3 regions of the Streptomyces sp. NPDC001668 genome follow, and region 1 is predicted to be linked to each of the others. Evidence: riboswitches for the same ligand, from Rfam matches in the RefSeq annotation. Region 1 holds a riboswitch; each other region holds the start of a gene.

Region 1 (7,751 bases):
GTTCGGCATCTGGGTCGAGCCCGAGATGATCAACCCGGACAGCGAGCTGTACCGCGCCCACCCGGACTGGGTGCAGTACCAGGCGGGACGGAAGCGGACGGAGTTCCGCAACCAGCTCGTGCTGAACCTCGCGCGTGAGGACGTCCAGGAGTATCTGTGGGAGCAGCTCGACACCCTGCTCTCCTCGGCCCCGATCGACTATGTGAAGTGGGACTTCAACCGCTGCTTCACGGACGCGGGCTGGCCCGGTGAGCCCTACCCGCAGCGCCTGTGGGTCGACCACGTACGCGGCTTCTATGACCTTTTGGACCGGTTGCGCCACGCCCACCCGGGCGTCGCCTTCGAGTCCTGCTCGGGCGGCGGCGGCCGGATCGACCTCGGAGTGCTCAGCCGTACCGACCAGGTGTGGACCTCGGACAACACCGACCCGCTGGACCGGCTCGCCATCCAGCACGGTTTCAGCCAGGTCCATCCCGCGCGCGTGATGGCCGCCTGGGTCACCGACAGTCCCAACACCCAGCTCAACGACCGGGTGAGCTCGCTGCGGTTCCGGTTCGTCAGCGCGATGGCCGGGGTGCTCGGAGTCGGCGGGGACCTCGCCGAGTGGACCGAGGAGGAGCTCGCCGAGGCGGGGCGCTGGGTGGGTCTCTACAAGGAAATCCGGCCCCTGGTGCAGCGTGGCGACCTCTACCGGCTGCGGCCTCCGCGGGGCGGGCTGAGCGCGGTGCAGTACGTCCTCGGGGACGAGGCGGTCGTCCTCGCCTGGCTCCAGGCGCAGAAGTACGGCGAGCCCGTCCCCTCGCTGCGGCTGCGCGGACTCGACCCGACAGCATCGTACGAATGCCCCGAAACGGGCGAAGTCCACCGAGGGGCCGTACTGCTGCATCACGGACTTCGCACCGGTTTGCACGGGGACCTCGATGCCGCGGTTATCCGACTGCGTCGTATCTAGGGCTTCTGTCCGAATTAATAGCTTCCTTCCAACTCCGCCCGGGATTGGGGTTCCTGTGAATTCGTGACGTGAGGAGCGTCATATCCGTGACGGTGAGTCGCACGTCATGTTCACGTAATTCACAGGTTCCGCAAGGGGATTCGGGTCGGATGGCGGGCGTCCGATTCACACAGGGTGACCGGTAATTCTCATACCCGATCAATGGGAACGCATGCACAGGGAACCTCTCACTTGTCCCTTTGCGTCTTGCTCGTTTACGTTCGCCACCGATCCGGTCGGACGCCCAATCCTGCCGCCGAACGGATTCCCCACACACACTCACCCGTGCACGGCAGGAGCGGGGGACCCACAGGTAGTACCGCCTGTTCCGGTCTCCGGAACGGCTTGGGGTTTAGCCGCGTCCCGACGCGGCCGGGCATCTCCAGCCCGCACCCGACAGCTCACCTCGCAGGCGCCGGAGAGGAATTCGTCATGCCCGCGAAGGGTAAGCACCGCCGTCCGAAGTCCCAGCGCTTCACCCGCTCGATCGCCGTCGCCGGAACCGGGGGCGCCGCGCTCGCCCTCCCGCTCATGGGGGCCACCGGCGCTCACGCCGCCACCCCGCAGTCCGTTTCGGAAAAGGCCGTTCAGTCCCTTCCGGTCACGCAGAAGTCCGCCGAAAAGACGGCCGCGAAGAAGGCTGCCGCCAAGACCTCGACCGTGCGCACTTATTCGGTGCGGGTCGGCGACTATCTTTCGAAGATCGCCGATGAGCAGAATGTCAGCGGTGGCTGGAAGAAGCTGTACGCCGACAACCGCGCGGCCGTCGGCGACGACCCGTCGCTGATCCACCCCGGTCTGAAGCTCTCCATCGGCAGGAAGGCGAAGGCGAGCACGACGAGGACCGACACCTCCGGCCTGAAGCCGTCTTCCCCGAAGTCGTCCTCGGCGACGGTGGAGAAGGCGGAGTCGAAGTCGTCCGCGAAGTCGACGACCGCGACCCAGAGCTCCGACACCACCAGCTCCAGCGGCTACACCCTCCCGGTCAGCGGCGCCACCATCGGCACCGGCTACCGCGTCGCGGGCAGCATGTGGTCCAGCGGCTACCACACCGGCGTCGACTTCGTCGTCCCGACCGGCACCTCGCTCAAGGCCGTGGCCGCGGGCACGGTCGTCTCCGCGGGCTGGGGCGGCGCCTACGGCAACCAGGTCGTCATCAAGCTGAACGACGGCTACTACGCGCAGTACGCGCACCTGTCCCAGCTCTCCGTCTCGGCCGGCCAGACCGTGACCGAGGGCCAGCAGATCGGCCTCTCCGGCGCGACCGGCAATGTGACAGGACCGCACCTGCACTTCGAGATCCGCACCACGCCGGACTACGGCTCCGACGTGGACCCCGTGTCCTACCTCCGCTCGAAGGGCGTCGCCGTCGGCTGACGTCCCCTGTACCACCGAAGGCCGGACCCCGATCCCCGGGTCCGGCCTTCGGTGTTTCTCGGCAGCTCCCACGTGCGGATGTTTGCGCCTTCATGATCACTTCATTGCGATCTTGTGGCGGGTGTGCTCAGAGCGTCGACAGGGAGGGGAGGGCCGGGACACAGTGAACTCCGTTGCCGCGTAAGCGCTTTCCACGACCTTCGGAGGTCACCGTGTCCGGCGTCGACCGACGCACCGTCTTCAAGGGCGCCGCAGCCGCGGCCGCCCTCACCCAGTTCTCCTGGGCCCAGTCCCGTACGGCCGCCGCGGTGGCCGGTGACGACGACACCGAGCTCCACTGGCTGGAGGGCTCTGCGCCCGACGTCCACGCCGGCGCCACCTGGGGCGTGCCGTGGGCGCGCGGCACCCACCGCCCGGAGCAGCGGTTCCGGCTCGCCACCACCGGTGGCGACGAGGTTCCGGTGCAGAGCTGGCCCACCGCCTACTGGCCCGACGGCTCGGTGAAGTGGACCGCGCACGCGATCGCCCCCGACGCACCGCGGGCCGACCGCTATGTGCTGAGCGCGGGCAGTCCGGCCGAGCCCGCCCACCGGGTCACCGTCGGCCGGGGCGACGGCGGCCGGATCGAGGTGTCGACCGGCGTGATCACCGCCGTCTTCGGGGCCAAGGGCTCCGACACCGTCGTACGCGGCATCCGGCGCGGCACGACCGAGATCGCCCGCGACGGACGGCTGGTGGCCCTGCGCCAGGACTCCGTTCGGGAGGGCGCGGACCTCGACAGCTTCGCGGGCCGGATCGAGAAGATCACGGTCGAGCAGGACGGACCCGTCCGTGCCGTCATCCGGGTCGAAGGGCGACACCGGCACGGCGGCAGGGCCTGGCTGCCGTTCGTGCTGCGGTTCGCCTTCTTCGCCGGTGCGGAATCCTTCCGCCTGGTGCACACCTTCGTCTGGGACGGCGAGCAGCGGCCCGGCTCCGACCAGGGCGACTTCCTGCGCGGACTCGGCGTCCGCTTCACCGTGCCGCTGAGCGACCAGCCCTACGACCGCCATGTGCGGTTCGCCGACTCGGGCGGCGGCCTGTTCAGCGAGGCCGTCCAGGGAGTCACGGGGCTGCGGCGCGACCCGGGCGCGGCGGTGCGGGCCGCGCAGATCGCCGGCGAACGGCTGCCGGACACCGCCGGCTGGGACACCCGGGTGGCGAGCAGGCTGGCGTACATCCCGCGGTGGGGCGACTACACGCTCACCCAGCCGACCGCCGACGGCTACCAGATCCGCAAGCGCACCACGGCGGGCTACGGCTGGATCCCGGCCGCGGCCGGACAGCGCGCGGCCGGCTTCGGATACGTCGGCGGCCCGAGCGGCGGACTCTCCTTCGGCCTGCGGGACTTCTGGCAGCGGCACCCCGCCCAACTCGATGTGCGCGGCGCCGAGTCCGCGGCCGCCGAGGTCACCCTCTGGCTCTACTCACCCGAGGCCCAGCCCCTCGACCTGCGCTTCTATCACGACGGCCTCGGTCAGGACACCTACGAGGAACAGTCCGACGGCGGTCTGGAGATCACGTACGAGGACTATCAGCCGGGCTTCGGCACCCCGTACGGCATCGCCCGCACCAGTGAACTGACCTTCTGGGCCGTGGAGAAGACCCCGCCCGCCGATGTCCTGGCGGCCCAGGCGAAGGCGGTGGCCGCTCCTCCGCTGCTCGCCGCGACTCCCCAACGGCTGCGCTCCGCAGGCGTGTTCGGCGACTGGGCGCCCGTGGACCGCTCCTCGAAAGCCCGCGCGGCGATCGAGGACCACCTCGACGACCTCTTCGCCTACTACCGCGACCAGCGCGAGGAGCGCCGCTGGTACGGCTTCCTCGACTACGGCGACGTCCAGCACACCTACGACAACGACCGGCACGTCTGGCGCTACGACATCGGCGGATTCGCCTGGGACAACTCGGAGTTGGGCACCGACCTCTGGCTCTGGTACCACTTCCTGCGGACCGGCTCCGCGGAGGTGTTCCGGTTCGCGGAGGCGATGACCCGGCACACCGGCGAGGTCGACGTCTACCACCTCGGCAAGTGGGCGGGCCTCGGCACCCGGCACGGAGTGCAGCACTGGGCGGACAGCGCCAAGCAGGTCCGCATCTCCACGGCCGCCAACCGCCGCTTCCACTACTACCTCACCGGCGACGAGCGCACCGGGGACCTGCTGAGCGAACTCGCCGACGTGGAGCTGACGTTCCTCGAGGTCGACCCGCAGCGCAAGGTCCGCACCGACGGCTACGAGCCCGGCGACCGGCACGCCCTGTCGGTCGGCTTCGGCACCGACTGGGGAGGGATCTCGGCGGCCTGGCTCACGGAATGGGAGCGGGGCGGCCCGGGGGCGACCAGGGCGAAGGCCAAGCTCCTCAACTCGCTGCGGACCATCGCCGCACAGCCCAACGGCTTCTTCACGGGGACGGGTCTGCTCGACGCCGACACCGGGAAGTTCGCCGTGACGACCGACACGGCCGTCAACGTGTCCCATCTCAGTGCCGTGTTCGGCCTCGTCGAGACCAATAGCGAGATCGTCTCGTTGCTGGGCGAGGAGGTACCGGAGTTCCGAACGGCGTGGCTGAACTACGCGCAGTACTACAACGCCACCGACGCCCAGAAGCGTCAGCTCACCGGCTCCACCTGGAAGTCGGCGCTCCCGGCCGCGCATTCGCGCATCACCGCCTACGCGGCCCAGCGCAAGAACGACCCGACGCTCGCCACGCGCGCGTGGAACGAGTTCTTCACCGGCAGCGACACCTACTTCCCGTCCAACGACTGGAACCCGGTCACGATCAAGACCCCGGCGGTCCTGCGGACCACGCGGGAGATCCCCTGGATCTCCACCAACTCCTCCGCCCAGTGGGCCCTCGCGGCGATCCAGAACCTGGCCCTGATCGGAGACCGGATCCCGTCATGAGACGCACCCTTGCGACCGCGGCCACCGTCGTGGGTCTGCTCGCCGGCGCGATGCCGCCCGCCCTGGCGTCCGGTGCCTCGACCGTCGTAGGCCCCGACGACGGACGTATCGCCTACGAGGGGCACTGGGGCCGGACCGCCGAAGCCGCCGTCACCGTCAACTCCGGTTCCCGGCTCCGCTTCCGCTTCACCGGCCGGTCCGTCCACGCCCTCTTCGACATCTCGTCCGTCACCGTCCCCGCACAGATCCACGTGTCGGTCGACGGCGGCCCCGGGCAGGTGCACTCCGTCGACCGGGCGGACCTGGCGATCACGGCAAGCGGCAGCGGACCGCACTCCGTCGAGATCTCCGTCAAGGACGTCTTCTCGCGGGTCAACCGGTGGATCCCGCCACTGGAGACGGGGGTGGCGCTGACCGGGATCCGGGGGCAGCTGCTGCCGCAACCCCCCGCCAAGAAGCGTGAATTGGTGTTCTACGGCGACTCGATCACCCAGGGCGTCATGGCCCTGTGCGAGGAGAACACCTCCGACTGCGCGGACGGTACGGCCGCCTACCCCACGCTGGTCGCCGATGCCCTGCACGCCTCGCTCACCCAGGTCGGGTTCGGACGGCAGGGGGTGATCCGGACCGGCAACGGGGGAGTGCCCGCCGCGTCCGACGCGTACGGCTGGAACTACGCGGGCTCCAGGGCGGATTCGGACCACAGGGCCGATGTGATCGTGGTGAACCAGGGCACCAACGACGCCGCGTCCGGCTCCACCGAGTTCCGCGCCGCCTACCGCGCCTATCTGACCCGGCTCCGGGCCGCCGCGCCACACGCCCGCATCCTCGCCCTGCGCCCCTTCGACGGCAGCCATGCCACCGACATAGCCTTCGTCGTCGACGAACTCGCCGATCGACGCGTCGAGTTCGTCGACACGACCGGCTGGCTCGATGCCACGCGGGGCGACTTCAACGGCACGGTCCATCCCAGTGCCCAGGGCCACCGCAAGGTGGCCGACCGGCTGATCGGCCTCCTCTCGAGGCGGCACCCCGAAGCCTTGAATCGGTACCCGGAATCCTCGGAGCAGTGCCCGGAATCCTCGAAGCAGTCCCCCGAAAGGAACCCCCTGACGTGACGACCACCCGCAGAGCCTTCGGAGCCCTCGCCGCAGGTGCCGCCCTGGCCGCCCTCGTCCCCGCGGGCACCGCGAGCGCCTCACCCCGCCACCGGCGCCTCCTCGCCCACGACGACTTCCGCCACGGCCTCGGCCGTTGGGCCGTCGAACTGGAGCAGGGCGGCACCGTCACCGCGGAGCGCGGGGTCCTGGAGGTCGACGTGCCCGCCGGTGCGACGATCTGGTTCAGGCAGGCGCTCCAGGGGCCGTACGTCCTGGAGTACACCGCCACGCCCGTGTCCGAGGGCGGGGTCAACGACCGGGTGTCCGACCTGAACAACTTCTGGAACGCGGTCGACGTCCGGTCCCCCGACGACCTCTTCGCCACCCACCGGGGCGGGGCACTCGCGGAGTACGACTACCTGAAGACCTACTACGCCGGCTACGGGGCGAACTACAACACCACGACACGACTGCGCCGGTACGTCGGAGAACCGGGTGTGCGGCCGTTGATCTACGACTACACCGCGCCGCTGCTCGTCGCGAACCAGCCGAACCGGGTGCGGATCGTCTCCGACGGTTCCACGGTCCAGTGGTGGAACAACGGCCGGCTCGTGTTCGACTACACCGACCCGGAGCCGTACACCAGCGGGCACTTCGCGTTCCGGACCACTTGGAGCCACTTCCGGATCAGGGACTTCAGGGTGTGGCGGTCGCAGCGTCAACACTCCTGATGAGAGGCGTATTCCTGGCTTGGCCAACACTTTAGGAGTGGCTTATCTCACCGCCCGTCAAGTCCTCCCTACGGTCGCGTAGGTCACATTCGAAGGTGAATCATGAACGGTTGTGGCAGACGATTCGAAGAATGACAGCAGCTCAGTGATCGGGTCGTACGTGGCGGTGGGGGACAGCTTCACCGAGGGCGTCGGCGACCCCGGCCCCGACGGGGCGTTCGTCGGCTGGGCCGACCGGTTCGCGGTGCTTCTCGCGGACCGGCGGCCCGAGGGCGACTTCAGGTACAGCAATCTCGCCGTACGCGGGAAGCTGCTCGACCAGATCGTCGAGGACCAGCTTCCGCAGGCCGTCGACATGGCACCGGACCTGGTGTCGTTCTGCGCCGGCGGCAACGACATCATCCGGCCCGGTACCGATCCCGACGAGGTCGCCGAGCGCTTCGAGCGGGCCGTCGCCCGGCTCACCGAGGTGTGCGGCACGGTCATGGTGACGACCGGCTTCGACACCCGTGGTGTGCCCGTGCTCAAGCATCTGCGCGGCAAGATCGCCACGTACAACGGGCATGTGCGGGCCGTCGCCGACCGCTACGGCTGCCCGGTGCTCGACCTG
Region 2 (7,751 bases), on a different contig from region 1:
GAGCCGCAGGTGGTGGAGCTCCGGGAGCGGGCCCGGCCGCTGCTGATGGCTCCGGCTTGAGTCCCGGACAGCGGCACCGCCCCCCGCGTTTGAAGTGACTGTCAGTGGTGCAGTGCACTATCGGGGGTGGGAGGTGGTGCAGGTGCTGTCCGGGATCGCTTACGACTGTGACGTGCTCGTGATCGGTGGGGGCATCGTCGGGTTGTCCACGGCGTACGCGATCACGCGCGGCGCGCCGGGGACCCGGGTCGTCGTGCTGGAGAAGGAGGCCGGACCCGCCCGGCATCAGACCGGGCGCAACAGCGGGGTGATCCACAGCGGGATCTACTACAAGCCGGGATCGCTCAAGGCGCGGTACGCGGTGCGGGGCGCCGCCGAGATGGTCAAGTTCTGCGCGGAGTACGGCATCGCCCACGCCGTCACCGGCAAGCTGATCGTCGCGACCGAGCGCGACGAGCTGCCCCGGCTGCACGGACTGGTCCAGCGCGGCCGGGAGAACGGCATTCCGGTGCGCGAGCTGGGAGCCGCCCAGATCGCGGAGTACGAGCCCGAGGTGGAGGGGCTCGCCGCCATACACGTCGGGACGACCGGGGTGTGCGACTTCGTCGGGGTCGCACGGCAGCTGGCCGAGGCCTCGGGTGCGGAGATCCGGTACGGCGCCGAGGTGCGCCGGATCGACCGGCGCCCGGAGCTCGGGGTCGCCGTGCAGACCGGCGCCGGGGATGTCGTACGGGCGAGGGTGCTGGTGAACTGCGCCGGGCTGCACTGCGACGAGGTGGCGCGGCTGACCGGCGACGAGCCCGGGATGCGGATCGTGCCGTTCCGCGGGGAGTACTACTCGCTGGCGCGGCCCGAGCTGGTGCGGGGGCTGGTGTACCCGGTACCGGACCCGGCGTTCCCGTTCCTCGGGGTGCATCTCACGCGTGGCATCGACGGAGGGGTGCACATCGGACCCAACGCGGTGCCGGCGCTGGCCCGGGAGGGGTACGACTGGGGGACCGTACGGCCCCGGGAGCTGGGCGCGACGCTGGCCTGGCCGGGGTCCTGGCAGATAGCGCGACGGCACTGGCGGTACGGCACGGGAGAGCTGCGGCGGTCGGTGTCGCGGCGGGCGTTCACCACGGCGGTACGCAGGCTGCTGCCGGCCGTGACGCCGGACGACCTGGTGCCTTCCCCCGCGGGGGTACGGGCGCAGGCGGTCCTGCGGGACGGCACGCTGGTGGACGACTTCCTGATCCGCGAGGGGGCGCGGGCGGTGCACGTACTGAACGCGCCGTCGCCGGCGGCGACGGCGTCCCTGCCGATCGGGCGCGAGGTGGCCCGCCGCGCACTGGAGACACTGCGCACGGCGTGACCGGCGCGGGCGCCGCCCGGACGGGAAGTGGCGGCCCGGCGCGCCCGCCGGCCACCTTGCGTATGGTGCGACACGCGAAGGGGCCGTCGCCCAGCCGGGGACGGCCCGGACGCGGTCGGCTGCTCGGACCGGACGGCGCCCCGGACGTGACCGTCGGCACAGCCCGGCGGGGCCTGCGCCCCCGAGGTCACCGTAAAATCGACCCCACTGTGTCTGACTCCCTCAACGCCTCCGAAGCCCCCCGCTCCCGGCCCGCCGCCCCCGGCGAGTCCGCTGCGCACGCCCCCGGTGTCTCCGTCCGGCGCACCCGGGCCAAGGGCGAGCCGCGGTTTCCCGACGGGCCCAGTGCCGATCCCGCGGGGTCGCACTTCGAGCGGCGGATCCGGAGTTTCCAGCCCCGGCGGAGCCGGGTGACGGCGGGGCAGGCGGACGCGTTGCAGCGGCTGTGGCCCGCCTGGGGGCTCGACATCGACGGGCAGCGCGTGATCGATCTCGGCGAGATGTTCGGAAACGACCACCCCGTCGTGCTGGAGATCGGCTTCGGGATGGGTGAGGCCACCGCGCAGATGGCCGCGGCCGAGCCGGGGACCAACATCCTCGCCGTCGACGTGCACACCCCGGGGCAGGGCAATCTGCTCAACCTCGCCGAGCAGCGGAAGCTGTCCAACGTCCGGGTCGGCAACGGCGACGCGATCATCCTGCTGCGCGAGATGCTCACCGAGGACTCGCTCGACGGCCTGCGCGTCTACTTCCCGGACCCCTGGCCCAAGAAGCGGCACCACAAGCGGCGGCTGATCCAGCCCGAGTTCCTGGACCTGGCCGCGACCCGCCTCAGGCCCGGCGCCCTGGTGCACTGCGCGACCGACTGGGAACCGTACGCCGAACAGATGCTCGAGGTGCTGACCGCGCACCCGGACTTCGAGAACACCCAGGCGGGCGGCGGTTTCGCGGCGCGTCCCGACTTCCGGCCGCTGACCCGTTTCGAGGGGCAGGGACTGGAGAAGGGACATGTCGTGAACGACCTGCTGTTCCGCCGCGTACAGCACGGCGACCGAACCGACCGATCCGCACCACCCCCCACCGGCGCCTGAGCGTCCCGCCCGGCTGCGGGCGGCGCCTCCGTCTCGTTAAGGTCAATGCTGTGGCCACCTTTCCCCCGTATCCGACGCACCACCCCGGTGACCCCACCGGTGGTACCACGCTGCGGCATGCGCACTGGTGGCAGCGGAAGTGGGTGCGCTACGGCGCGCTGATCACGCTTCTCACCCTGTCCGGGCTCGTCATCCTCGCCCTGGTCCGGCAGCAGACCGGCACGCAGGGGTTCCTGGTCGGCCTTGGCCTCGCCGTCCTGCCCGTCCCGCTGCTCATAGCCGCGTTCCGCTGGCTCGACCGGGTGGAGCCGGGGCCCTGGCGCAATCTGCTGTTCGCCTTCGCCTGGGGCGCCTGCGCGGCCGCGCTGATAGCGATCATCGCCAACAGCTTCGCGACGAAATGGATAGCGACGGCGACCGCCGACCCGTCCGGCGCGGACACCCTCGGCGCGACGGTGATAGCGCCGATCGTCGAGGAGTCGGCCAAGGCCGCCGCCGTTCTGCTGGTCTTCCTGTTCCGCAGACGGGACTTCACCGGGATCGTCGACGGCGTGGTGATAGCGGGGGTCACCGCGACCGGGTTCGCGTTCACCGAGAACATCCTCTACCTCGGCACCGCCTTCGGCACCGACCAGCTCACCGGCGACAGCGGCATCGCCTCCGTCACCGCCGCGACCTTCTTCGTGCGCGTGGTGATGTCACCGTTCGCGCACCCCCTGTTCACCGTCCTCACCGGCATCGGCTTCGGCATCTCCGCGCTGTCGGCGGAACGCCAGCGCGTCCGGCGGATCCTCGTCCCGCTGTCCGGGCTGCTGCTCGCGATGGGCATGCACGCCACCTGGAACGGCTCCTCGACGTTCGGGCAGTTCGGGTTCTTCGCGGTGTACGCGATGTTCATGCTCCCGGCGTTCGCCCTGCTGACCTGGCTGGTCATCTGGACGCGGCAACGGGAGCTGAGGACCGTGCGCGAGGAACTGCCCGCGTACGCCGTCGCCGGCTGGCTGACGCCGACCGAGCCCTATGTGCTGGGCTCGATGCGGGCGCGGCGGGTGGCCCGGGAGTACGCGCGACGGCACCTCGGCGGGCGGCCCGCGGGGCGGGCGGTCTCGCAGTACGAGGCGTACGCGACCTCGCTGGCGTTCCTGCGGCGCCGGGGGCGGCTCGGGCGGGCGAACGCCGACTTCGTCGTACGGGAGCGGGAGTTGCTGCACGAGCTGTGGCGGCGCCGGGAGGTGGCCCGGCCGGCACTGGACCACGCGGCACGGGCGACGGCACCGCCGGTACCCGTGACCGCGCCGCCGTGGCCGGTGTACGGGGTGTACGGCTACCCGGCCCAACCGGTGCACCCGGCCCAGCAGGGACACCCGACCCACCACCCGATCCAGCCTGCCCACCCCGTCCAGGCCGCCCATCCGACGGTGCCGTACCCCGCCTACAACCCGTACCGGACGTAGCGTAGGTCGGGAGGGGACGGCCCCGCCGGTCACCACCAGGGTCAGGCCGACACCTCCGTCAGGCGCCCCAGCTCCTCCTCCGTCAGCGTCAGCTCCCCCACCCCCAGCAGCGCCGGCAGCTGTTCCACCGTGCGGGCGGAGGCGATCGGGGCGGCGACCGTCGGCTGGGCGGCGAGCCAGGCGAGGGCGACCGTGGCGACCGGGACGGTGTGCGACTCGGCGATGTCGTCGAGGGCGGCGAGGACCTTGCGGCCACGCTCGCTCTCCAGGTGCTTGCCGGCACCCGTGGCCCGCGGGCTGTCGACACTCGCGCCGGGGCGGTACTTGCCGGTGAGGAACCCGGAGGCGAGGGCGAAGTACGGCACCGCGGCCAGGCCCCCACGCGCGGCCACCGCCTGGAGCTCGCCCTCGTAGGTGTCGCGCGAGACCAGGTTGTAGTGGGGCTGGAGGGCGACGTAGCGCGCCAGGCCCTCGCGGTCGGAGAAGGCGAGGGACTCGGTCAGCCGCGCGGCGGAGATGTTGGAGGCGCCGATCGCCCGCACCTTGCCCGCCTTCACCAGCTCGTCCAGCGCCCCGATGATCTCCTCGACGGGGATCTCCGGCTTGTCGAAGTGGGTGTAGTAGAGATCGATGTGGTCGGTGCCCAGGCGCCGCAGCGAAGCCTCCGCCGCCGCCTTGATGTTGGCGGCGGACAGGCCCTGGAAGTCGGGGTGCTGGCTGACCTTCGTGGCGATGACGACGTCGTCGCGGTTGCCGCGGGCCGCCAGCCACTTGCCGATGATGGTCTCGGACTCGCCGCCGGAGTTCCCGTCGACCCACGCCGAGTACGAGTCGGCCGTGTCGACGAAGTTGCCGCCGGCCGCGGTGTACGCGTCGAGGACGGCGAAGGACGCGGCCTCGTCGGCGGTCCAGCCGAAGACGTTGCCGCCGAGGGAGAGCGGGAAGACCTCGAGGTCGGAGGAGCCGAGCTTGCGAAGAGAAGTCATGCCATACGTCAACGCCCGCGCCGGAGATCCCTCTTCCGGCGTGGCCGCAAAGTCCTCGTAAACAAGCGGAATCACCCGCTCCGACGCACCGGCAGCCCTGACGTCGGGGGGACGTCGTCAGGGCTGCCGGAGTTCACGTCGTGGGGGAACCTCAGGGGTTGAGACCCTTGCCGCGCAGCCACGCCATCGGGTCGATCCCGTCGGCCGAGCCGTTCGGGTGGACTTCCAGGTGCAGGTGGGCGCCGGTCACGTTGCCCGTGGCGCCCACGCGGCCGATGACGTCACCGGTGCCGACCTTCTGGCCGACGCTGACGCTGATCGAGGACTGGTGGCAGAACCACAGCTCGGTGCCGTCGTCGAGGGTGAGGATCGTGCGGTAGCCGTAGGAACCGGCCCAGCCGGCCTCGGTGATGGTGCCGCTGTGGATCGCCTTGATGAGCGTGCCCGTGGGGGCGGCGAAGTCGAGGCCCGTGTGGTAGCCGGAGGACCACAGCGAACCGGCCTGACCGAAGGTCGAGGTGATGGTGTACGACGAGGTCGGCAGCGTGTACTGCTTGGCGAGCTCGGCCAGGCGCGCGGCCTCGGCCTTCTTCGCGGCCTCCTCCTCCGCCTTCTTCTTCGCGGCGGCGGCCTTCTCCAGAGCGTCCTTCTCCGCCTTGGCGGCGGCCGCGTCGGCCTCCTTCTGGGCGGCGTCCGCGACGGCCTGGGCGGCCTTGGTGTCGATCTGGTCCTGCTGCTGCTCGGCCTGGGCCAGGATGCGCGAGCGCAGTGCCTCACCGGCGTCCGAGGCGCCCTGGGCGGTGTCGACGGTGGTGGTGCCGACGCTGCTGAAGGCGCTCGTGTCGTCCGCGGCGGAGTCGGAGTCGTTCGAGATGAGCGAGCTCACGGAGCCCAGGTCGGGCATGGAGAGGGAGACCGGCGGCTTGCCGGTGTTGGCGCTGGCCATCCCGCCCGCGCTGACGGCGGCTATGACACCGACGCCCAGAACGGTGGAGCTGCGGGCGAATCCCCCGCCACGCTGCTTGGCGACGCGGTGCCGGCCTCGTACGGGGGCCAGGGTCTCCGCGGTCGGGTTCCACTCGCCGAGCGGGGCCTCGTCGTCAGCGTGGTAGCCGCCGTACACGAGAGTGCTGCGTGGTACGGGCGGGGCCTCGGGGGCAGGCGGGTTGGACGCCACGTGGGCGCGCTCCTTTCCTTCCTTCTCGCCTACCGGGTTAGCTGACGGGTTCGGAGCAGGAAGGTCTCCTACGCGCGTATACCCGCCGTGCTGACACGGCGGACTACGAGCGATTCACCCCAAGTGGTGGTTCCCCGGTTCCCTTGCGGAATTCGGCGCGTGAGCACGGAGCCGTCTCTTGTGACGGCTGGGACGACCGCGCTGCGTTATCGAACGTTAATAGACCCGGGGGCCCGATTCCAAGCCGTTCCGCTTGATCGTTAACGAAATCCCGCAGGACTTACGACCCATGAACGGCTAAAAACGGGCGAGTTGACCTTGCCTCAGGCGGCACACCGGCATTGACGGTGCGTCAGTTGTTATGCGGAGGGCGGTCGCCCGATCACCCCACGTCACGACGGGCGCCGTACGGCCGCCGTACCGCGAGCAGCGCCATGTCGTCGGTGAGGAAGCCACCGGAATGCCGGCGCACCTCGCCCGCGAGGGCGGCGAGCAGGGCGCCCGGTTCACCGGGGGCACGGCCGCACAGCCGCGCCTCGGGATCGTAGAACCGCCCCTGCCCGTCCCGGGCCTCGGACAGTCCGTCGGTGTACAGCAGCAGCGTGGCCCCGCCCCGGAAGCGGTGCTCCTCGGCCCGGTCGGGCCAGGTGCCGAGGTCGCCCAGGCCGAGCGGCAGCGCGGGGCTGCGGGCGGGCAGCGCGCGCACCGTGCCGTCGCCGTGCAGCAGCAGGGGCGGCGGGTGGCCGCGGTTGACGATCCGTACGACCCCGTCGTCGTGCGGGAGTTCGGCGAGGACGGCCGTGGTGAACCCCTCGAAGGCCTCGACGCCGTCCCGCCGTGTGACCTCCCGGGCCAGCGCCCGCTCGAGCCGCTGGGCGACGGCCTCCAGGGTGGCCTCCTGTTCGGCGGCCTCCCGGAACGCCCCGATGACGATCACGACGGCCGCCACCGCTCCCATCCCCTTGCCGCGTACGTCCCCGACGATCAGCCGTACCCCGTGCGGACTGTCCTGCACCGCGTACAGGTCGCCGCCGATGAGCGCGTCCGCCTGGGCCGCCTCGTAGCGCACGGCGATGTCGAACCCGCCGATCCGCCCGGCGGGCCCGGGCAGCACCGCCCGCTGGGCGGCCTCGGCGATCTCGCGCTGGGAGGCGAGCCGTTCGCTGCTGCGGCGGACGAGGACGTTGATGAGGACCGCGAGGACGGCGACCGTGACCACGGTGACCAGTTCGGTGACGGCGTCGGTCTCCAGGAGGATCCCGAGGCGCAGATGGACCGCGAGGACGACGAGGACGGAGGCGGCGCCGGTCAGGACGGTGCCGCGCCGCGAGTAGAGCGGGGCGGCGACCAGGGGGGCGGCGGTGAACAGGGGCGCGGCGGAGAACTGCGCCGGAGTGAGGTAGTCGTAGAACGCCCCGGCGACGAGCAGCAGCGCCGGGAGCACGCGGACGAAGGTGCGCGCCCGCGAGATCGGCCCCTCCTGCTCCACCTCCCCAGGTTTGCCCGGGTGCCGTGGGCGGGCGAGCCGGGTGACCCGGCCGGGGGAAACACTCAGGGCCGGAGTCCAGTGACTGGACTCCGGCCCTGAGCCTTGAGTAGCGGGGACAGGATTTGAACCTGCGACCTCTGGGTTATGAGCCCAGCGAGCTACCGAGCTGCTCCACCCCGCGTCGGTGTGTTCACTACTGT
Region 3 (7,751 bases), on a different contig from region 1:
GGCGGTGGCCTTGAGGGCGACCGGGTAGCCGAGGGTGGCCGCGGCCTGTACGGCGGCGTCGGCGGTGCCGGCGGGCAGGGCCCGGTGGACCTGGATGCCGTACGTGCCGAGCAGCCGGCAGGTCTCCTCGGTGCCGAGGGTGAGGCCCTGCCCGCGCGTGAGCAGTCCGTCGATCAGCGCGGCGGCGCCCTTCTCGTCGATGTTCTCGTACTCGGGCACCTTGCCGGGTTCGGCGGCCTCCCGGCGCCACTGGGCGTACTCCACGGCATCGGCCAGGGCCCGCACGGCGCGCTCGGCGGCCGGGTTGGCGGGGATGAGGCGGTCGCTGTTCTCGGGGACGGCCGGTTCCTTGGGGCCCGGCGTGGCGCGCAGCCGGTCCAGGGCGCGGAACGGGTGGTCGGCACGGATCTTCGGCGGGCCCGCGGCGGCCTGGGGTGCGGTGCTGGTCGCCGCCGACAGGGCCTCCGCGAGGCCGCCGAGCTCGACGTGGACCACGAGGACGGGTTTGCCGGGGACCTGCTGGGCCGCGGACCTGAGCGCCTCGGCGAGGGCGGCGTCGCCGGCCGATCCCTCGCCGACCGCCGGGATGGCCGTCACGATCACCGCGTCGTACGCGTCGTCGGCCAACACGCGCGCGAGGGCGGCGTGGAAGTCCTCCGGCGCGGCCGCCGTGGTCAGGTCCAGCGGGGTGGACGGCTTGAGTCCCTCGGCCACGCAGGCGTCGTAGGTGAGCAGGCCGAGCGACTCGGAGTTGCCGAGGATCGCCACCCTGGGGCCGGTGGGGAGCGGCTGGCGGGCCAGCAGCAGGCCGGTGTCGACGAGTTCGGTGATGGTGTCCACGCGGATCACTCCGGCCTGCCGGAGCAGCGCGGAGACGGTCGCGTGCGGCAGGCGGGTGGCGCGGACGGCGTGGCCCTGCGGGGCGGTGCCCGAGCCCTGCACGACGACCAGGGGCTTCGCAGCCGCCGTACGCCGGGCGAGTCGGGTGAACTTGCGGGGGTTGCCGATGGACTCCAGGTACATGAGGACGACGTCGGTGTCCGGGTCGTCGTACCAGTACTGCAGGACGTCGTTGCCGGAGACGTCCGCGCGGTTGCCGGAGGAGACGAAGGTGGAGACGCCGGTCACGCCGGTGACGCCGCCGCCGCGCCGGTGCAGCCGGGAGAGCAGGGCGATGCCGATGGCACCGGACTGGGCGAACAGGCCGATCCTGCCGGGACGGGGCGTCTCCGGGGCCAGTGAGGCGTTGAGGCGGACGTCCGGGGAGGTGTTGATGACGCCGAAGGCGTTCGGGCCGATGATCCGCATGCCGTACGCGCGTGCGTGCCGCACGAGTTCGCGCTGGCGCTCGCGTCCCTCGGGGCCGCTCTCGGCGTACCCGGCGGAGAGCACGACGAGTCCCTGCACGCCGTGGGCACCGCACTCGGCGACGACCTCGGGGACCTGCTCGGCCGGCACGGCGACGACCGCGAGGTCGACGGGGCCGTCGATGTCCCGCACCGAGCGGTGCGCGGGGATCCCGTCGAGCTCCTTCTGCTCCTCGGGGAACGCCTTGTTGACGGCGTACAGGCGGCCGGTGAAGCCGTAGTCCCTGATGTTGCCGAGCACGCTGCGGCCGACTCCTCCGGGACTGCGGCCGACCCCTACGACGGCGACGGAACCGGGCGTCAGCAGCCGCTGCACGGACCGCGACTCGGCGCGCTGCTCGCGCGCGTACTGCACGGCGAGCGAGCGGTCGGTGGGCTCCAGGTCGAACTCCAGCCGTACGACGCCGTCCTCGAAGCTGCGCTTCTGGGTGTACCCGGCGTCGGTGAACACCTTGATCATCTTGACGTTGGCGGGCAGCACCTCGGCGGCGAAGCGCCGGATGCCGCGCTCGCGGGCGACGGCCCCGATGTGTTCGAGGAGGGCGGAGGCGACGCCGCGCCCCTGGTGGGCGTCCTGGACGAGGAAGGCGACCTCGGCCTCGTCGGCGGGGGCGGAGGCGGGCATCCCGTCGGTGCCGATGCGGTCGTAGCGTACGGTGGCGATGAACTCGCCGCCGATGGTGGCGGCGAGCCCCACCCGGTCCACAAAGTCGTGGTGCGTGAAGCGGTGGACGTCCTTGGCGGACAGGCGTGGGTAGGGCGCGAAGAAGCGGTAGTACTTCGACTCGTCCGAGACCTGCTCGTAGAAGCTGACCAGGCGATCGGCGTCGTCGACGGTGATGGGCCTGATGCGCGCGGTGCCGCCGTCGCGCAGCACCACGTCGGCCTCCCAGTGGGCGGGGTACTCGTGCCGGTCCGACGCGCTCTGCATGGGCCCCAGAGTACGGCTCGCGTACGACAACGGCGCGAGGCAGTCTGTGGAGAACGCGCAAGAAGGCACAGGGACGGGAGTCGGGCCGAGGCCGCGGTCCGACGACTCACCCCGGAAGGGACTTCGGGTCCTGTCCGGAGACGCTTCACGTGTGGGAAACTGGTCTAGACAACCCTGAACACCGAAGGGCAGCATCACATGGCTGAGCGCCGCGTCAACGTCGGCTGGGCCGAGGGCCTCCACGCCCGCCCCGCTTCCATCTTCGTCCGGGCCGCCACGGCCGCAGGTATCCCGGTGACGATCGCCAAGGCCGACGGCAACCCCGTCAACGCGGCCTCCATGCTGGCCGTCCTCGGTCTGGGCGCCCAGGGCGGCGAGGAGATCGTCCTCGCCTCCGACGCCGAGGGCGCGGACGCGGCCCTCGACCGGCTCGCGAAGCTGGTCGCCGAAGGCCTCGAGGAACTTCCCGAAACCGTCTGAGTACGGGTGCCCTGAAAAGCACCGAGGGGCTCGTCCGAATTACCGGTCGAGCCCCTTCGCTTTTCCCTTTCACGGGCAGCAGAAATAATCCCCCGCGAATTACTCCTCTTTGTATACGGCGCCCGTGTTAATGCCGCACACCCGTCACGTTTACAGGATGTTGCGAGGTCCTCACACGATCGGTGCGCTCCGGCCCTGAGGTGAACCGCAGCCGGTGCACCGCACCCGAGCGCTCGGTGTGCAGCGCCGTGATCGCCCGCGCGCGCTCGCCGTCGCCGCGCGCCACCGCGTCCACGATCGCGCCGTGCTCCGCCCAGGTCTCCACGGGGTCGGCCGGCGCGTCCACGGCGTACATCCAGGCGATCTTGTGCCGCAGCTGGGTCAGCATCGAGGTCATGGCGGGGCTGCCGGAGGCCTGTGCGAGCGTCTCGTGGAACCAGCCCCCCAGGGAGCGCAGATCGTCGCTGTTGCCCCGCCTGGCCCGCTCCTGGCCCAGCCGGACCAGGCCGCGCAGCACCTTCAGGTGGGCCTCGGTGCGCCGCTGGGCGGCCCGGGAGGCGCCGAGCGGTTCGAGCAGCATGCGCATCTCCAGGAGGTCGGCACCCTCCTGCTCGGTCGGTTCGGCCACGCACGCGCCCGCGTGCCGCCGCGTCACCACGAAGCCCTCGGCCTCCAGCGTCCGCAGGGCCTCCCGGACGGGGACGCGGGAGACGCCGTAACGGCGGGCGAGCAGTTCTTCGGTGAGCCGGCTGCCGCGCTCGTAGACACCGGCGACGATGTCGTCCCGGATCGCCGTGCATACCGAGTGCGCCGGAATACGCATGTCCGACCTCCGTCTTAATCCCCGTGAAACGTCTCCGATTGACGTGTGTTCAGTGACTCTATTGCAATGAGCGCGAATTTCCGACGGCGGACTGGAATCCAGGGATATTTTTTGGACAACGGGGCCGCGGAAACGACGAAACCCCGGCTCGGGGAGCCGGGGTCTCGCGGAGATCGTGCGACGGGTCGTCAGACGTTCACACCGTGCGAACGCAAGTAGGCGACGGGGTCGATGTCCGAGCCGTACTCGGGGGTGGTGCGCGCCTCGAAGTGCAGGTGCGGGCCGGTGACGTTGCCGGTCGCGCCGGAGAGGCCGATCTGCTGGCCGGGGGTGACCGACTGGCCGACCGAGACGCCGATGGACGACAGGTGGCCGTACTGGGTGTACGTGCCGTCGGCCATCCTGATCACGATGTTGTTGCCGTACGACCCGCCCCAGCCGGCCTCGACGACGGTGCCGCGGCCGACCGCGTGCACGGAGGTGCCGCTGGCGGCGTGGAAGTCGACACCGGTGTGGCTGCCGGAGGACCACAGGGAGCCGCCGCTCTTGTAGCCGGTGGAGATGTAGGAGCCGGAGATCGGGGCGACGAAGGCGTTGAGGCGCTTGCGCTCGGCCTCGCGGGCGGCGCGCTCCTTGGCCTCGCGTATCTCCTTGGCGCGCGCCTCGGCCTTGCGCTTGGCCTCCGCGGCCGCCTTCTTCTGCGCGGCGGCCTCGGCCTGGGCCTCGGCCTGGGCGTCGAGCTGGTCGGCGAGGGAGTCGCCGACGCTGACGACGGGCATGAGACCGGTCTGTTCGACGGAGTTGTCGGCGGCGAGCGCCGGGGCGGCGATGGTGCCGATGACGCCGGTGGTGGCGAGGGCCGCGACACCCGCCGCGCGGGCGGTGGTGCGCTTGATGCGGCTGGGACGACGGTGCTTCCCGGTGGCGCAGGTGAACGCCATGTAGTGGCTGGTCCTTTCCTTCCCTCTCGCCTACCGGGTTAGCTGACGGGTTCGGAGCAGGAAGGTCTCCTACGGACCCCCTCGCGGTGCGCGGGCGTCCGATTCACCCCAGGGACTTGTGGTGTGGGTCCCCGGCTCCCCTGGCTCGCGCCATGCGGGGACTCGGCGATGACTGTCCGGTGCCGCGGGCGCGGCGCAGTGCCTGACGGACAGCCCAGAGGACGCTAAGCGGGGCCGCTTTCAATCCCCAAACCGATCAGGGTGTTTGTAGCGCATCCCACAGGGCAGACAGGCAACCTCCTGCCCAATTCGGACATCTAAGAGAGTCGGGTGCCGAAGGGGCCCTGGCGACGCTGCCGTCACCAGGGCCCCTCGGTCATGCTTCCGCTACTCGGCCGACACGACCTTGACCTCGCCGATACCGAGGGCCTCGACGGGCTCCTTGATGGCCGCCGCGTCGCCGACCAGGATCGTCACCAGCCGGTCCACCGGGAAGGCGTTGACGACGGCGGCGGTGGCCTCGACGGTGCCGGTCGCGGCGAGCTGCTGGTACAGCGTCGCCTGGTAGTCGTCGGGCAGGTGCTGCTCGACCTGGTCGGCCAGCGTGCTCGCCACGGCCGCCGCGGTCTCGTACTTGAGCGGCGCCACACCGACCAGGTTCTGTACGGCGACATCGCGCTCGGCGTCGGTGAGACCGCCCTCCGCGAGGGTGCGCAGCACCTTCCACAGGTCGTCCAGGGCGGGACCGGTGTTCGGGGTGTCGACCGAGCCGCTGATGGCGAGCATCGCGGCTCCCGAGCCGTCCGGGGCGGACCTGAGGACCTGCCCGAACGACCGTACGCCGTAGGTGTAGCCCTTCTCCTCGCGCAGGACGCGGTCCAGGCGGGAGGTGAGGGTGCCGCCGAGGCAGTACGTGCCGAGCACCTGCGCGGGCCACACGCGTGCGTGCCGGTCGGCACCGATACGGCCGATCAACAGCTGCGTCTGGACGGCGCCGGGGCGGTCCACGATGACGACCCGACCGGTGTCGTCGGCGGTCACCGCAGGCACCGGACGCGGCTGCGCGGTGGAGCCGGTCCAGGCTCCGAGGGTGTCGGCGAGCAGCGCGTCCAGGTCGATGTCGGTGAGGTCGCCGACGACCACGGCGGTCGCGGTGGCGGGGCGCACATGCTTCTCGTAGAAGGCGCGTACGGCCGCGGAGTCGATGTTCTCGACCGTCTCCTCGGTGCCCTGGCGCGGGCGCGACATGCGCGAGTCCGCCGGGAACAGCTCCCTCGAGAGCTCCTTGGCCGCGCGGCGGGACGGGTTGGCCAGCTCGTGCGGGATCTCGTCCAGGCGGTTGCGGACGAGCCGCTCGACCTCGCTGTCCGCGAACGCGGGCGCCCTGAGCGCGTCGGCCAGCAGACCGAGCGCCTTGGCGAGCCGGGAGGCGGGCACTTCGAGGCTGAGGCGGACGCCCGGGTGGTCGGCGTGCGCGTCGAGAGTGGCGCCGCAGCGCTCCAGTTCGGCGGCGAACTCCTCGGCGGAGTGCTTGTCGGTGCCCTCCGAGAAGGCGCGCGCCATGATCGTGGCGACGCCGTCCAGGCCGGCCGGTTCCGCGTCCAGGGGCGCGTCCAGGAGCACCTCGACGGCGACGACCTGCTGGCCGGGGCGGTGGCAGCGCAGCAGGGTCAGGCCGTTGTCGAGCGTCCCGCGCTCGGGGGCGGGGAAGGCCCAGACCTTGGGCTCGCCCGCCTGCGGCTGCGGGTGGAATTCCATCGCGGCGAGCTCCGTCACTTGGCCGCCTCCTCGTTGTCGTCGCTGGCTTCTACGGTCGCCGCGGCCTGCGGGTCCTCGGCGGCCTCCTCGGCGCTGTCGGCGATCTCCGCCGGGGCGGTGGGCTCGTAGACGAGCACCGCGCGGTTGTCGGGGCGCAGTTTGGCCTTGGCGACCTCCTGCACCTCCTCGGCGCTCACCTCCAGGACGCGCTGTACGGCGGTCAGGGCGAGCTGCGGGTCGCCGAACAGGACGGCGTACCGGCACAGTTCGTCGGCGCGGCCGGCGACGGTGCCGAGCCGGTCCAGCCACTCGCGCTCCAACTGGGCCTGGGCGCGCTCCATCTCCTCGGCGGTGGGGCCCTCCTCGGCGAACCGGGCGAGCTCCTCGTCGATGGCGGCCTCGATGACCGGCACCTCGACGTCACCAGAGGTCTTCACGTCGAGCCAGCCCAGGGAGGGCGCACCGGCCAGGCGCAGCAGGCCGAAGCCGGCCGCGACGGCCGTACGGTCGCGCCGTACGAGCCGGTTGTAGAGGCGGGAGGACTCGCCGCCGCCGAGGACGGTGAGGGCGAGGTCGGCCGCGTCCGCCTCGCGGGTGCCGTCGTGCGGCAGCCGGTAGGCGGCCATCAACGCGCGCGCGGGGACCTCCTCCTCGACGACCTCGCGCAGCTGCTCCCCGATGATCTCGGGCAGCGAGCCGTCGCGGGGCGCGGGCTTGCCGTCGTGGGAGGGGATGGAGCCGAAGTACTTCTCGATCCAGGCGAGCGTCTGCTCGGGGTCGATGTCGCCGACGACCGACAGGACGGCGTTGTTCGGCGCGTAGTACGTACGGAAGAACGCGCGCGCGTCCTCCAGCGTGGCCGCGTCCAGGTCCGCCATCGAGCCGATCGGCGTGTGGTGGTAGGGGTGGCCCTCGGGGTAGGCGAGCGCGGTCAGCTTCTCGAACGCGGTGCCGTAGGGGACGTTGTCGTAGCGCTGCCTGCGCTCGTTCTTGACGACGTCGCGCTGGTTCTCCATCGACTCGTCGTCGAGGGCGGCCAGCAGCGAGCCCATGCGGTCGGCCTCCAGCCAGAGGGCGAGCTCCAGCTGGTGGGTCGGCATGGTCTCGAAGTAGTTGGTGCGCTCGAAGCTGGTGGTGCCGTTGAGCGAGCCGCCCGCGCCCTGGACGAGCTCGAAGTGCCCGTTGCCGTGCACCTGCTTGGAGCCCTGGAACATCAGGTGCTCGAAAAGGTGAGCAAGGCCGGTACGCCCCTTGACCTCGTGGCGCGAGCCGACGTCGTACCAGAGGCACACCGCCGCGACCGGGGTCAGGTGGTCCTCGGAGAGCACCACGCGCAGGCCGTTGGCCAGGCGGTGCTCGGTCGCTGTCAGGCCCCCGGTGCCTGCCTGGTCTGTGGCCGTGTGACCCATGGGCATGTACGTCCCTTCGATCGCGGTCGCGGTCGTCGAAAC

The links. Region 1 has a riboswitch for cyclic di-AMP ahead of ACFYZ8_RS13680 (peptidoglycan DD-metalloendopeptidase family protein). Riboswitches for the same ligand answer to the same signal wherever they lie in the genome.
Region 2: linked by a shared signal. The riboswitch ahead of ACFYZ8_RS30460 (M23 family metallopeptidase) and the one ahead of ACFYZ8_RS13680 (peptidoglycan DD-metalloendopeptidase family protein) in region 1 are both predicted to bind cyclic di-AMP.
Region 3: linked by a shared signal. The riboswitch ahead of ACFYZ8_RS23995 (M23 family metallopeptidase) and the one ahead of ACFYZ8_RS13680 (peptidoglycan DD-metalloendopeptidase family protein) in region 1 are both predicted to bind cyclic di-AMP.

The regions. Positions count from the first base shown of each region.
Region 1 covers NZ_JBIAUQ010000004.1:57,829-65,579, forward strand. The annotation lists gene ACFYZ8_RS13675 (alpha-galactosidase) at 1-952, shown strand, start outside; cyclic di-AMP (ydaO/yuaA leader) riboswitch at 1,262-1,419, shown strand; gene ACFYZ8_RS13680 (peptidoglycan DD-metalloendopeptidase family protein) at 1,424-2,368, shown strand; gene ACFYZ8_RS13685 (Tat pathway signal sequence domain protein) at 2,581-5,310, shown strand; gene ACFYZ8_RS13690 (GDSL-type esterase/lipase family protein) at 5,307-6,428, shown strand; gene ACFYZ8_RS13695 (DUF6250 domain-containing protein) at 6,425-7,141, shown strand; gene ACFYZ8_RS13700 (SGNH/GDSL hydrolase family protein) at 7,287-7,751, shown strand, end outside.
Region 2 covers NZ_JBIAUQ010000012.1:4,368-12,118, forward strand. The annotation lists gene ACFYZ8_RS30435 (MFS transporter) at 1-60, shown strand, start outside; gene lhgO (L-2-hydroxyglutarate oxidase) at 134-1,354, shown strand; gene trmB (tRNA (guanosine(46)-N7)-methyltransferase TrmB) at 1,564-2,445, shown strand; gene ACFYZ8_RS30450 (PrsW family glutamic-type intramembrane protease) at 2,496-3,899, shown strand; gene ACFYZ8_RS30455 (aldo/keto reductase) at 3,941-4,885, opposite strand; gene ACFYZ8_RS30460 (M23 family metallopeptidase) at 5,037-6,062, opposite strand; cyclic di-AMP (ydaO/yuaA leader) riboswitch at 6,074-6,230, opposite strand; gene ACFYZ8_RS30465 (PP2C family protein-serine/threonine phosphatase) at 6,445-7,551, opposite strand; tRNA gene ACFYZ8_RS30470 (tRNA-Met) at 7,659-7,732, opposite strand.
Region 3 covers NZ_JBIAUQ010000007.1:460,119-467,869, forward strand. The annotation lists gene ACFYZ8_RS23980 (GNAT family N-acetyltransferase) at 1-2,298, opposite strand, end outside; gene ACFYZ8_RS23985 (HPr family phosphocarrier protein) at 2,497-2,778, shown strand; gene ACFYZ8_RS23990 (GntR family transcriptional regulator) at 2,906-3,601, opposite strand; gene ACFYZ8_RS23995 (M23 family metallopeptidase) at 3,790-4,542, opposite strand; cyclic di-AMP (ydaO/yuaA leader) riboswitch at 4,555-4,720, opposite strand; gene ACFYZ8_RS24000 (M16 family metallopeptidase) at 4,930-6,318, opposite strand; gene ACFYZ8_RS24005 (pitrilysin family protein) at 6,315-7,709, opposite strand.